DNA from 4 places in the Shewanella sp. NKUCC06_TVS genome. Region 4 is predicted to be linked to each of the others. Evidence: predicted binding sites of a transcription regulator. Region 4 holds the regulator's gene; each other region holds the start of a gene.

Region 1 (3,216 bases), on a different contig from region 4:
TTATTTAGTTTTTGGAGTAAACCATGACCTCTTTTATCGCGGCATTTGTGATCTTGTTAGTCTTCTTTTTGCTCATGTCGATTGGTTATCTTATCAAGCGCAAAGCCGTTGAAGGAAGTTGTGGCGGTTTAGGTGTTCTAGGGATTGAAAAAGCGTGTGATTGTGATGACCCTTGTGACAAACGTAAACGTCGTATGGCCGCTGAAGAAGCGCGTCGTGAGAAGTTAACGAAAGACCGCATTATCTAAATAGTCTTGATTCGATCATAGCCTCCAATTTAGGGGGCTATTTTTTTGCCTCGTATTTTCTTACACGGGTTAATCATTTGAGATTTATCCTTGGGATTAGAGTGGGATAGCAAGTTAATCTAAGCAGGAATGAGAATGCTTTTCATCATTAAGTGAGTGAAATATAAAGATAATTTGAGTTGGTCGATAAATTGTACTAGGCTAGAAGCTTGATTTAGATCAATCTTTTCACGCTTACCAAGGATAGTAACTTATGAAAGGTCATCCTAAAGTGGTTGGGCAACTGAATCGGGTGCTTACCTGTGAGTTGACCGCAATCAATCAATATTTCCTCCATGCCCGCATGTTTAAACATTGGGGCTTAGAGAAGTTAAACCACGTCGAATACAAAAAATCCATCCAAGATATGAAGCACGCCGATAAGCTCATCGAGCGAGTGCTGTTTTTGGAAGGTCTACCTAATCTGCAACAACTCGAAAAACTTCGCATTGGTGAACATAGCCAAGAGATGCTCGACTGCGATCTGGCCATGGTGCAAGAGCAGCTTACATTGCTGCGTGATGCGATCAGCTTGTGTGAAGCCGAACAGGACTATGTGAGCCGCGATCTGCTGGAAGATATTCTCGAAGACGAAGAAGAGCACTTAGATTGGCTCGAGTCGCAGCAAGAGCTCATTACGCTAACCGGTATTCAAAATTATCTACAATCGCAAATTAGCGACCAATAGGAGCAAGATATGAAAGGCGATAAAGACGTTATCGATGCGTTAAATCGACTCCTAACGGGAGAACTCTCGGCAATGGATCAGTATTTTGTCCATGCCCATATGTATGAAGATTGGGGCCTGAATGAACTCTATGAGCGTATCGCCCATGAGTCAGATGATGAGAAAGCCCATGCTGCCAAATTAGTGCAGCGCATTTTATTCCTCGAAGGTACACCCAATGTTGCCGCCCGTGAGGCATTGAACATAGGTAAAGATGTAGAAGAGATGCTACGTAATGATCTCGCCTACGAATACAAGGTCGCGGACGATTTGCGCAAAGTGATTGCACTGTGTGAGCAGAAGCAAGATTACCAGACACGTGAAATCCTTGAAGTATTACTTGACGATACAGAGTCTGACCATATGTATTGGCTCGAAAAACAACTTGGGCTTATTGACCGTGTTGGATTGCAAAACTACCTGCAAACTAAGATGTGAGCCTTAGATTGTTAGGTTGAGTAAATACCTAGGCCACTGAGTGTAATGGCCTAGGAAACTCAGTTATTAAGCATGTCTGTTGTTCCTCACACTTGTCTTGTTCTCTTTTCCAGCGCTAGGCTACATCTTATTGGCCCCAAATCTATCAGGAATACTTGATTACTGTTTTTATATACAGTATTTTGGCGTTGGAGGAATTCAACGTGCGAAAAATTATTCATATCGATATGGACTGCTATTTTGCTGCAGTGGAAATGCGCGACTTTCCTGAGTACCGTGGCAAGCCTTTAGCCGTAGGCGGCAGTAGCGACCGTCGCGGTGTTATCAGTACTTGCAGTTACGAGGCACGTAAATTCGGTGTACGTTCAGCAATGGCAACGGCTTATGCCTTTAAGTTGTGCCCTGAGCTGATTTTAGTTCCGGGTCGGATGCAAGTTTACAAAGAAGTGTCGCTACAAATTCGTGAAATATTTTCCCGCTATACCCAATTAATTGAGCCGCTTTCCTTAGATGAAGCTTATTTGGATGTGAGTGAGTGCCAACAATATAAGGGCTCTGCGACCTTGATTGCCCAAGCGATTCGTCGCGATATCTTAACCGAAACGGGTTTAACCGCATCGGCGGGTATCGCGCCAGTAAAATTTTTAGCTAAGGTCGCCTCGGATCTGAACAAGCCAAACGGCCAATATGTCATTACACCAGAGACGCTTTCTGAGTTTGTTAAGACCTTATCGCTGCGTAAAATTCCCGGTGTTGGTAAAGTCACCGCCGAAAAGCTCTCTTCGCTCGGGCTCAATACCTGTGGTGATGTGCAAGCTTATTCTAAACCTGAGCTCTTAGCGCGATTCGGTAAGTTTGGTGGTGTGTTGATTGAGCGTTCCCAAGGCATAGATGAACGGGGTATTTCTGCCGACAGAGAGCGCAAATCAGTGGGTGTTGAAACCACGTTAGCAAAGGATATTTATAGCTTAGAGCAGTGCCAGCAGGTGATGCCTAGTTTGATCCAAGAACTGTCCTTGCGTTTAAGTCGCAGTGCTAAGGAACGCAAAATACATAAACAGGTGGTCAAACTTAAGTTTAACGATTTCAAGCAGACTACAATTGAGCACCGGAGCGATGAAGTCTCGATTGTAATGTTCTATGAGCTACTCGCACAGGCTATGGAAAGGCAAGAAGGCCGCGGCATTCGTCTATTGGGGATTTCAGTTGGCCTTACTGATTCTACTCTTGTCGTCGCCACAAGCTTAAACGGCCAGACTCAGCTGGATTTAGCACTCTAGCCGTTTATTGAGTCGATAAGCCGCAGACTCATGCCTGCATTGGCTCAATAAGCCTCGGGTGGATTCGCCAACATAAAATCAATTAACAGTCTGACTCGTAAGGGCAGGTTGTCTCGATCGCGATACATCAAGTAGGCGGTACGCGGAATACCTTGCCACTCGGGCAGTATTTGAATGAGTTTGCCACTTCGTATCTGTTCACTCGCCATGCTGATGGGTATGAGTCCAATCCCAAGCCCCGCCACCACGGCCTGACAGGCAATCGCCATATCATCGACGGCTAGTTTGATATTCCCCCTTGGTTCAAACTCGACATTTTGCCCTGTGCTATTGTGCTGTAAACGCCACGTTTTTGTGGGCTTGGCGATGATAACCGGATGCTGATCCAGCTCTTCAATGGATTGCAGCGCATGCCACTGCGTTGCCGATGTGCTGGTGCAAAGTACAAAGCTAATCGTGGTAAGTGGCCTTGCAATCCAATCGG
Region 2 (3,216 bases), on a different contig from region 4:
TTCAAGTTGTACTAAGTAATCACTCGCTCCTTCGCTCAGGCCGCGCCATTCATCTAGTTCGCTGTTGTAGCCTTCACGGATCACTCCGCCATCGCGGATAAGCATGGGAGGATTATCGACTATCGCGCGCTCAAGTAGGGCTTGCTCGGTGGGGAACTCACCTAAGTGTTGACGCAATTGAGTCGTGTGCGGCGCGCTCAGTGTACTTAAACTCTGTTGTAATTCAGGCAATAAGCCCAGTGCTTGACGTAAACGTGCAAAGTCTCTTGGGCGAGCGGTACGCAGCGCGAGTCTTGCCATGATACGTTCGATATCGCCAAGTGCCTTTAACTGCTCATGCAAACTTTCGTGGGCAGCGGTATCGAGGAGTTCAGTCACCGCCTGTTGGCGCGCCTTGATTTGTTTAGGATCTCGCAGAGGCTGATGGATCCAGCGTTGTAACATACGGCTGCCCATAGGCGTTGCCGTGTTATCTAATACTGCCGCTAAGGTATTATCGCGGCCACCGGCAAGGTTTTGAGTTAATTCTAAATTTCGGCGCGTTGCTGCATCGAGCACTATGCTATCGGTTTGATTGAAGCGGATAATGGCATTGATATGGGGCAGTGCCGTGCGCTGTGTGTCTTTGACATATTGCATCAAGCAACCCGCAGCTTGCAGTGATAAACGTGCATCTGCGATACCAAAACCATGTAAGTCTTTAGTGCCGAACTGGGCCAGTAGTAACTTGATACTCGTATCGTAATCAAATTCCCATTCAGGGCGACGACGTTTACCTTTAAAACCGTTAAGTAGACCTAGTTCGCCAAAGTCTTCACTGTAGAGGATTTCAACGGGATTAGTGCGTTGCAATTCCGCTTCTAATGACTCTCGCGTGTCGAGCTCTGCAATCACAAAACGTCCGGATGAAACATCTAATGTGGCATAACCAAAACCGACTTTACCTTGATAAACCGCGGCTAACAGATTGTCTTGGCGTTCTTGTAGCAACGCTTCGTCGGTTAAGGTGCCTGGTGTGACAATTCGCACCACTTTACGTTCTACGGGCCCTTTAGATGTCGCGGGATCGCCAATCTGTTCGCAAATCGCAACTGATTGACCAATTTGAACTAATTTTGCAAGATAGCCTTCCACAGCATGGTAAGGAAGTCCCGCCATCGGAATAGGATCGCCACCACTTTTACCGCGCGCAGTGAGTGAAATGCCTAATAGCTCAGAAGCGCGTTTAGCATCGTCATAAAACAACTCGTAGAAGTCACCCATGCGATAAAACAGCAACATATCGTGATGTTCTGCTTTCATCGTCAAGTACTGACGCATCATAGGAGTATGTTTTTCTAAATCATCGGTATCAATTACATTCATTAAATCGTTATCGTCCGTTGTGACTGCCTAAAGGCGATACAGTTTGTGTGGTTAAGGGTGATTAAGCGCTATGGAAGCGGAAGACTGCTGTACAATTTTCAGCTAAAAAGACCACGCAAAATTTGTTGCGCCAATCTTAGCAATAATTTAGCGAAAATTGAGCCCTTAACGATGGATATTGATCAAAGGGAGCTATTATCTGATTTAATATTCGCTAAAACCTTGGCCATATTAAAAATCCTATCAGCTAAAAATAATTCAGTCACAGGTCTTGATACTGTATGATTGTACAGTATACTAGTCAGCAGAATTAAGACAAAAAGCGCGGCTTTTTGAATTACCCGTTTGTAAATTAAATATCACTTTTGACAGCTTAATGCTTGTCTTGATGAGGGAACAGGAATGAAGGTCGATCCAAATAAAGAGAAAGCACTTGCTGCGGTATTGATCCAAATTGAGAAACAATTTGGTAAAGGCTCCATCATGAAGCTGGGCGAAGATCGCTCTATGGATGTTGAGACCATTTCTACCGGTTCTCTGTCTCTGGACGTTGCTTTAGGTGCTGGCGGTTTGCCAATGGGTCGTATAGTTGAGATCTATGGTCCTGAATCATCAGGTAAAACAACACTGACTTTAGAAGTGATTGCCGCAGCGCAACGTGAAGGCAAAACCTGTGCCTTTATCGATGCAGAGCATGCGTTAGACCCTATTTATGCTAAAAAATTGGGCGTAGATATTGATAACCTGCTGTGTTCGCAACCGGATACTGGCGAGCAAGCGCTTGAGATTTGTGATGCTTTAACTCGTTCAGGCGCTGTTGACGTTATCGTAGTCGACTCAGTGGCGGCATTAACGCCTAAAGCTGAAATCGAAGGCGAAATTGGTGATTCTCACATGGGCCTAGCGGCGCGTATGATGAGCCAAGCCATGCGTAAACTTGCGGGTAACTTAAAGCAATCTAACACCTTACTTATCTTCATCAACCAAATCCGGATGAAGATTGGTGTGATGTTCGGTAACCCAGAAACTACAACCGGTGGTAACGCGCTGAAGTTTTATGCTTCTGTTCGTTTAGACATTCGCCGCACTGGTGCCATTAAAGACGGCGATGAAGTGGTCGGTAACGAAACTCGCGTTAAAGTGGTGAAAAACAAGGTTGCAGCGCCGTTTAAGCAGGCTGAGTTCCAAATCCTTTATGGCCAAGGTATTAACCGTACTGGTGAGTTAGTTGACTTAGGCGTAGCCCATAAGTTGATTGAAAAAGCGGGTGCTTGGTACAGCTATAAAGGTGATAAAATCGGCCAAGGTCGTGCTAATGCTGGCAAATATCTGACTGAAAACCCAGCTATTGCGGCTGAAATTGACAAGACGCTACGTGAGTTGCTTTTGAGTAATCCGAGTGCCTTGGCTGCCAAAGCTGATGATAGTACTGAGGACAATATTGATTTAGAGACAGGCGAAGTATTCTGAGTCAGTCAGCCCATCAAATTGCGGTCGCGCTGTTAGCGCGCCGCGATTATTCCCGTTTACAAATCCGCGATAAATTGCTCGAAAAAGGTTTCGAACTTAACGATATCGAACCTGTACTCGATGCTTGCGAATCCTCCGGTTTTATTAATGATGCTCGTTATGCCGAACTGTTGGTGCGAAGCCACATCAGTCGAGGCCACGGTGCAATACGCATCCGCCAAGCAATCGCACAGAAAGGCTTATCTAAAGACTGTATTGAAGCCGCTTTGGTTAATTGTGATTGTGACTGGTTTGAGCTAGCAAAAGATAAAGCCACCAAAAAATACGGCATTCCCCGTGTGACAGAAGTGAAGGGCTCTAAAGCTCGGGATCTCATCGCAA
Region 3 (3,216 bases), on a different contig from region 4:
ATTAAATAAGCCACCCTCGATTGTCACTTGCACTGTGGTTTCACTGTAACAATAAGCCGGATAAAACTGGGCTAAGTACTGGCGAGCAACATGAAGATATAACTGCCTCTCACGCTGACTCAAGCTAGATAAGTTAGCCGTCTTCTCTGTGGGGACGATTGCGTGATGGGCGTCCACTTTTTTATCATCCCATGCTTTAGATTTAAGACGGGGATCGGGTGCATCAGCACCTTGCAATAACTCAGCAGCACCGTCACTTATCGCCTTAAGTACCGAAGGCGCAAGGTTATGTTGCTCAACGGGTAAATAACGACTGTCGGAGCGTGGGTAAGTAATGAGTTTATGGCGTTCATACAAACTTTGGCAGGTATCGAGCACATCCTTAGCACTCATACCAAACCGTTTGGCCGCATCAATCTGTAACGCGGATAAGCTGTAGGGCAATGGTGGATTCTGTTTCTTGTCCTTAGCCACTAATTGAGTGACTAAAGCGGGTTTATCACTGATGCGACTCACCACATTTTGCGCTAGCCCTCTCGCTAACACTCGTCCTTCTTCATCCATATAAGGCTGACAAGCTTCGCTAGGTTGCCACTTGGCGCTGAAGGTTTCTTGCTTCTCGGTCGCCAAATGCGCCAGTACTTCATAAAAAGGTTTAGATTGAAAGTGGGCAATCTCTTCATCACGGCGCACCACTAGCCCAAGCAATGGCGTTTGTACTCGGCCGACGGATAACACGCCTTGATAACCGACCTTTTTACCTTGGATGGTGTACGCACGCGTCATATTCATGCCATAGAGCCAATCGGCACGACTGCGGGCTAAGGCAGATGTGGATAAAGGAATAAACTCGCGATTACTGCGTAGTTGCGTTAAAGCCCGTTTTACAGCTTGTGGGTTTAAGTCACTGATCAGTAAACGCTGGGTTTGATGTAGCTTGTCACCCGTCACGCCAAGATAGGCAATCACTTCATCCACGAGTAACTGCCCTTCACGGTCGGGATCGCCCGCATTAACCAAGGTGTTAGCTTGTTTGACTAATCGTTTAAGCACTGTGAGTTGGCTGCGGGTCGCAGCCTTAGGTTTTAGTTGCCACTTGTCTGGCACTATTGGCAAATGCTCGAATTTCCAAGACTTAAATTCGGGATTATAGGCATCAGGTTCTGCTTGCTCGAGCAAGTGACCAACACACCAAGACACACAATCGCCATTGGCGGCTTCGATAAATCCATCGCCTTTTTTATGGGGTTTAGGCAATACATCGGCAATGGCCCGCCCTAGGCTAGGTTTTTCTGCGATATAGAGAATCATATAAACACCAAGCACTGGATATAATTACAGTATAATTTAGCCCAAACGCCAGCTGAGTGCAAATTTCTGTAGTAAACCGAGCTTAAATGTAAAAGCTTAAGTGTAAATTCAATTGCGAATGATTCTCAACAAGGCATAAGATACACTAAATGACTAAGGAGTGACTATGAAACAGTTTGCAATAAATGCGCGACAGGCTATGACAATAACTCCAGCATTAATATTAAGATTCAATCAGTTATTGATATTCCATAGCTTAATGTTACTCGCAATAAGCATGCTCACCAGTACCTGGCTGGGACAAATGAAAATCATCGATATGCCGTTAGCATGGGGATTCATTCTCGTCATTCCTATTGCTGTGAGTTTATCTCTATTACTCAGCCATCAAATCACGCGCCATAGCTTAAGCAGCTTATTCGGCGTGTGGATGCTACTTTGGGTAATGGGATAACTGACATTCATAATAAATCACTAACGTATTTCGAGTTAACTCGCCCCTCCGCTTTATTTATCCATGCTAAAACTCAATTTCAAAACACATTGGTTTCAAATATTTAACACTTTAACTATGAAGCTCCCTAAAAAATAGTTATGTTGAGTATCTCGGATATTTACAAAAAATGTCTTAATCAAAAGTGAATGTCCTAACTCAACATCTGTTGAATAACCGTAAACCTAAAAACTCTGCTAAAACAACACAATAAAGGAATCGGAGTCTATGAATGAGATTGTCAACGCGATCAATAGTGTAATTTGGAGCCCTGCACTTATTTTTCTTTGCCTAGGTGTCGGGCTCTATTTCTCCCTTCGCACTCGATTTTTACAGCTGCGCCATCTGCCAGAAATGATCCGCCTGATGTTTGATGGTAAGAGCACTGATGCGGGAGTGTCGTCTTTTCAAGCACTCGCGATGACATTAGCGGGTCGAGTCGGTACAGGTAACATTGCAGGGGTTGCCACAGCAATCACCTTTGGTGGTCCTGGCGCTTTATTTTGGATGTGGATGGTTGCCTTTCTCGGTGCCAGCTCCGCCTTCGTTGAATCGACCTTAGGTCAAGTCTATAAAGAAAAAATCAATGGCGAGTATCGTGGTGGGCCTGCTTTTTATATTGAAAAAGGCTTAGGCATGAAATGGTATGCATGGGTATTTGCAATAGCGACCATATTTGCCTGCGGGATCCTGCTGCCAGGCGTACAAGCTAACTCGATTGGTTCAAGTTTAAAAACCGCTTTCAACATAGATCCTAATGTGACTGCAGCCATACTGGCTATGCTTCTTGGTTTTATCATTTTTGGCGGTGTAAAACGTATCGCTCACTTTGCCAGCGCCGTCGTCCCCTTTATGGCACTGGGTTACATCATAGTGGCTTGTGTCATCATAGCGCTAAATATTGGCCAGCTACCGGGTATTTTATGGTTAATTATCAAAAGTGCCTTTGGCTTTGATGCGGGTTTTGGTGCCATTTTAGGCTTAGCCATCATGTGGGGGGTAAAGCGGGGGATTTACTCCAACGAAGCGGGTCAAGGTACAGCGCCACACGCCTCATCTGCAGCGGCGGTAAGCCATCCAGCCAAACAAGGGTTAGTTCAAGCTTTTTCTGTGTATATCGACACCTTATTCGTTTGCTCTGCAACTGGTTTCATGCTGCTTATTACAGGACTGTATAATGTTCAGGGCCCAGACGGTGCGGCGCTCTATACAGGCATTGCCGGAGTCGCTGCAGGACCAGGCTACGTACAAACGGCAATGGAAAGTATGATGCCAGGATTTGGCAATATCTTTGTGGCTATCGCACTGTTCTTCTTCGCCTTTACGACCATAGTGGCTTATTACTACATTGCCGAGACCAACATTGCCTATATTAACCGTAAAGTAAATCACCCTTGGTTCATGGTCGTTCT
Region 4 (3,216 bases):
GCAGGGTAATAGGCTCGCCAAAATTCACATAACCTTGGCCAAAATTACCTAATTTGCGAATGGCACCGAACACCTGCCACACAGATTCTTTTTTCTTTTTCTTACCGCTTAACTCTTTATGGTAAGTCGCCACTTCCATCACATGGTCATAGCCTAAATACACAGGCACAAGTGTGACAGGACGTTCAATACCGCGCAGTACGCTGTTCATCGTCATGGCGATCATGCCAGTTTTCGGCGCCAACAGACGGCCAGTACGTGAACGGCCACCTTCGGAGAAGTATTCCACTGAATAACCTTTAGCAAACAGCTGATCTAAATACTCACGAAATACTGCGGTGTACAGCTTATTGCCATTAAAACTACGGCGGATAAAGAAGGCACCACCGCGACGGAACATAGGTCCAGCGGGCCAGAAGTTGAGGTTAATGCCAGCAGCAATGTGCGGCGGAACCATGCCTTGATAATACAAAATATACGATAACAGCAGGTAATCCATGTGGCTACGATGGCAAGGCACATAAACAATCTCGTGGCCATCGTGGTGCAACTGGCGAACTTGCTCGGCGCCTTTAATGTTGATCCCGCTGTAAAGCTTGTTCCACAACCAAGTTAAGAAACGCTCGGCAATACGCACTAAACTGTCTGAGTAATCGGCAGCGATTTCATCAAGGTACTCAATGGCCGTCTCGCGCGCTTGGGTCTCAGAAATCTTTTTACTGGCGGCTTCTTCTTGAATCGCTTTGCGCAGCGACTCAGATTTGAGTAACGAATGAAACAGTGCTTGGCGGTTTGGCAGCACAGGCCCTGTCATTACCTTACGTTGACGACGGAAATGCACGCGCGCAACCCGTGCTAACTTATGGGCAATCCCCATGTCGGTGCCATGTTCGTCAGCCATGTAACGCAGGGATACGGCATTCGAAAACTGCACGAAGTTATGTCGACCTAAGAACAGAATCATCAAGCACTTGCGCAGCCAAGTCGGGTTTTCCCGCTCAAATACGGCCGCCTTCATAGTGTCGTCTTCTTTCCCTGGCGTTCGGCCCCAATACAGGCTCACGGGTACCAGTTGAATATCTAATTCAGGACGTTCCTTATGCACGGCTAACAAACGCATAAAGCATTCGAGGAAAGGCTCATTACCAGCACGTTCGCCAAACAGTGGCTTACGTCCTTGAAGACAGACAACCCGAGGCGCAGTCACACCATTAGCCACTAGAGGCTCATAAGGGCTTGGTAAGCCTAACTTAGCCGTTATTTCGCTCAAAGCAGCGATGTCACTGAGGGATTCTGTTTTCATCACATAAACAAGGGGTCTGGAAGCATCCAGATTCAGATCGGCAAAGGGATCCTGAGGTACCACAATAGTGTGCACTAAGTGTTTTTGGATCCAACGTAATGATTTCAACCAAAGAGAGTCGTGTTTAGGCATTATTCTTATGCAATTAAGTGCGTTTACTAGCCCGATAGAATACCAGACTATGGGCAATATTCGCTAATTCTCTCCAACATAGCTAAAAAGTGGTTAATACTTGCGCTGCAAATAATACTGTATATACTAACAGTAACTGTATAGAAAAACAGGAAACACCATGAGACCTTTGACGCCACGCCAAGCTGAAATTTTAGAGCTAATTAAACGAAATATTGCCGATACTGGCATGCCACCCACTCGGGCAGAAATCGCAACCCGTTTAGGTTTTAAGAGCGCCAATGCGGCTGAAGAACACCTTAAAGCGTTGGCAAAAAAGGGCTGCATTGAGATCATGCCAGGCACATCTCGGGGCATTCGTCTGCCTGCGGAAATCGAAGATTTGACTGAAACAGGTTTACCGCTCATCGGCCAAGTGGCCGCAGGTGAACCTATCCTCGCCCAAGAACATGTTGAACAGTACTACCAAGTCGACCCAAGCATGTTCCATCCCGCCGCCGATTTTTTACTGCGAGTAAAAGGCGACAGCATGAAAAATATCGGCATTCTCGAAGGTGATTTGCTGGCAGTTCATAAAGTAGAACAAGCTAGAAATGGTCAAGTGGTTGTCGCTAGAGTCGATGACGATGTCACTGTTAAACGTTTCGAAAAAAAAGGTAATGTAGTCTATCTACATGCCGAAAATGAAGATTACTCCCCGATTAAAGTGGATTTAGGCTTCCAAAGTTTAACAATTGAAGGACTCGCCGTCGGTGTGATCCGTAATGGAGATTGGCTATGAATAAACTACTTGGCAATGCCCCCCGCCATCCGGGCCTGTGGCTCGATGAAGTCCGTGATGCTGACTATGACTGGCACCATGCGCCCATCGCCTGCATGCCAACTAAGACTCAAGGTCGCCAAGAATTAATTCATCTGAGTGCACAACTCGCTCAGTTAAGCCAACAGGGCCGTTGGTTAGTGCTCATCAACCCTCCAAGTATTGGCTACAAGCAAATGCTCGCCAGCGCAGGTGTGCGTATGGATAGAGTTTTGCTGGTACATGCTAAAGATGAAGTCGAAACCCTGTGGGCAATGGAAAAAGCCCTGACAAGTGGTACGTCCAGTGCAGTCATTACTTGGACTCAATCATTGGATGCGCGGGATAATCGACGCCTACAAATCGTGGCTAAAAGTGCCCGAGCTATGGGCATAGTGCTTGAAGACGTAAACAGTCACTTACATGCCGACGTACGCATTGAGCAAGGCAATCTCTTCGGTCAGCAATCTTTTTTTAGCGCTGTACACTAAATATTCATTTAATTTTTTACCTTGAAAGCCGCCTCACCTATGAATGTGAGGCTTTTTTTTGGCAATTTTTCAGATAATTAGATAAATAAGTGATCTTGATCAATATTTAAACAGCAAGTATGGTTGGTTAAGTCGGTGATGATATATCACCTTCCGTGGTCAATGAATCGAGTATTTATCGAACTCGAAGCGCCACTAAAAATAGAGAACAGATTTATTTCAGCAGTATGTGCCAGCGTGGCTAATTACCAGCAGTAACAATACTTGATTAAAAGTAACAGCCGCCAACGCACGTTGAAGTCAAAAAAGCTTTTTTGGGAACTGAAGAGTTTGCATAGAGTTGAGACTTACTGTGTTGCTCTTCTTTGTAGTTGCTATTCGCAATTGGCAGAGGAGAAGTCTTGTGAAGCAATTGTTGTATTGTTTACTCGTGGTGCTTTTCGCACCACCGTTGACCGCCGCGGACATGCGGTTCAACATGACCCCTGGCG

The links. Region 4 encodes LexA, which represses DNA repair genes until DNA is damaged. Its sites were predicted from a motif close to TACTGTATNNNNATACAGTA; they were not measured.
Region 1: a site for LexA is predicted at 1,613-1,632, ahead of dinB (DNA polymerase IV). Genes of this name have one in related genera too.
Region 2: a site for LexA is predicted at 1,641-1,660, ahead of recA (recombinase RecA). Genes of this name have one in related genera too.
Region 3: a site for LexA is predicted at 1,324-1,343, ahead of KO531_RS14340 (DNA topoisomerase III). Genes of this name have one in related genera too.

What each region holds. Positions count from the first base shown of each region.
Region 1 is NZ_JAHKQX010000002.1:91,308-94,523, reverse strand. It holds gene KO531_RS02545 (FAD:protein FMN transferase) at 1-8, shown strand, start outside; gene nqrM ((Na+)-NQR maturation NqrM) at 24-248, shown strand; gene bfr (bacterioferritin) at 502-975, shown strand; gene bfr (bacterioferritin) at 985-1,452, shown strand; gene dinB (DNA polymerase IV) at 1,656-2,732, shown strand; gene KO531_RS02520 (LysR family transcriptional regulator) at 2,777-3,216, opposite strand, start outside.
Region 2 is NZ_JAHKQX010000009.1:94,694-97,909, forward strand. It holds gene mutS (DNA mismatch repair protein MutS) at 1-1,365, opposite strand, end outside; gene recA (recombinase RecA) at 1,768-2,835, shown strand; gene KO531_RS11730 (regulatory protein RecX) at 2,910-3,216, shown strand, end outside.
Region 3 is NZ_JAHKQX010000012.1:98,837-102,052, forward strand. It holds gene KO531_RS14340 (DNA topoisomerase III) at 1-1,311, opposite strand, end outside; gene KO531_RS14345 (hypothetical protein) at 1,478-1,765, shown strand; gene KO531_RS14350 (alanine/glycine:cation symporter family protein) at 2,033-3,216, shown strand, end outside.
Region 4 is NZ_JAHKQX010000017.1:103,940-107,155, forward strand. It holds gene plsB (glycerol-3-phosphate 1-O-acyltransferase PlsB) at 1-1,435, opposite strand, end outside; gene lexA (transcriptional repressor LexA) at 1,596-2,216, shown strand; gene KO531_RS17985 (SulA-like leucine-rich domain-containing protein) at 2,213-2,725, shown strand; gene coxB (cytochrome c oxidase subunit II) at 3,129-3,216, shown strand, end outside.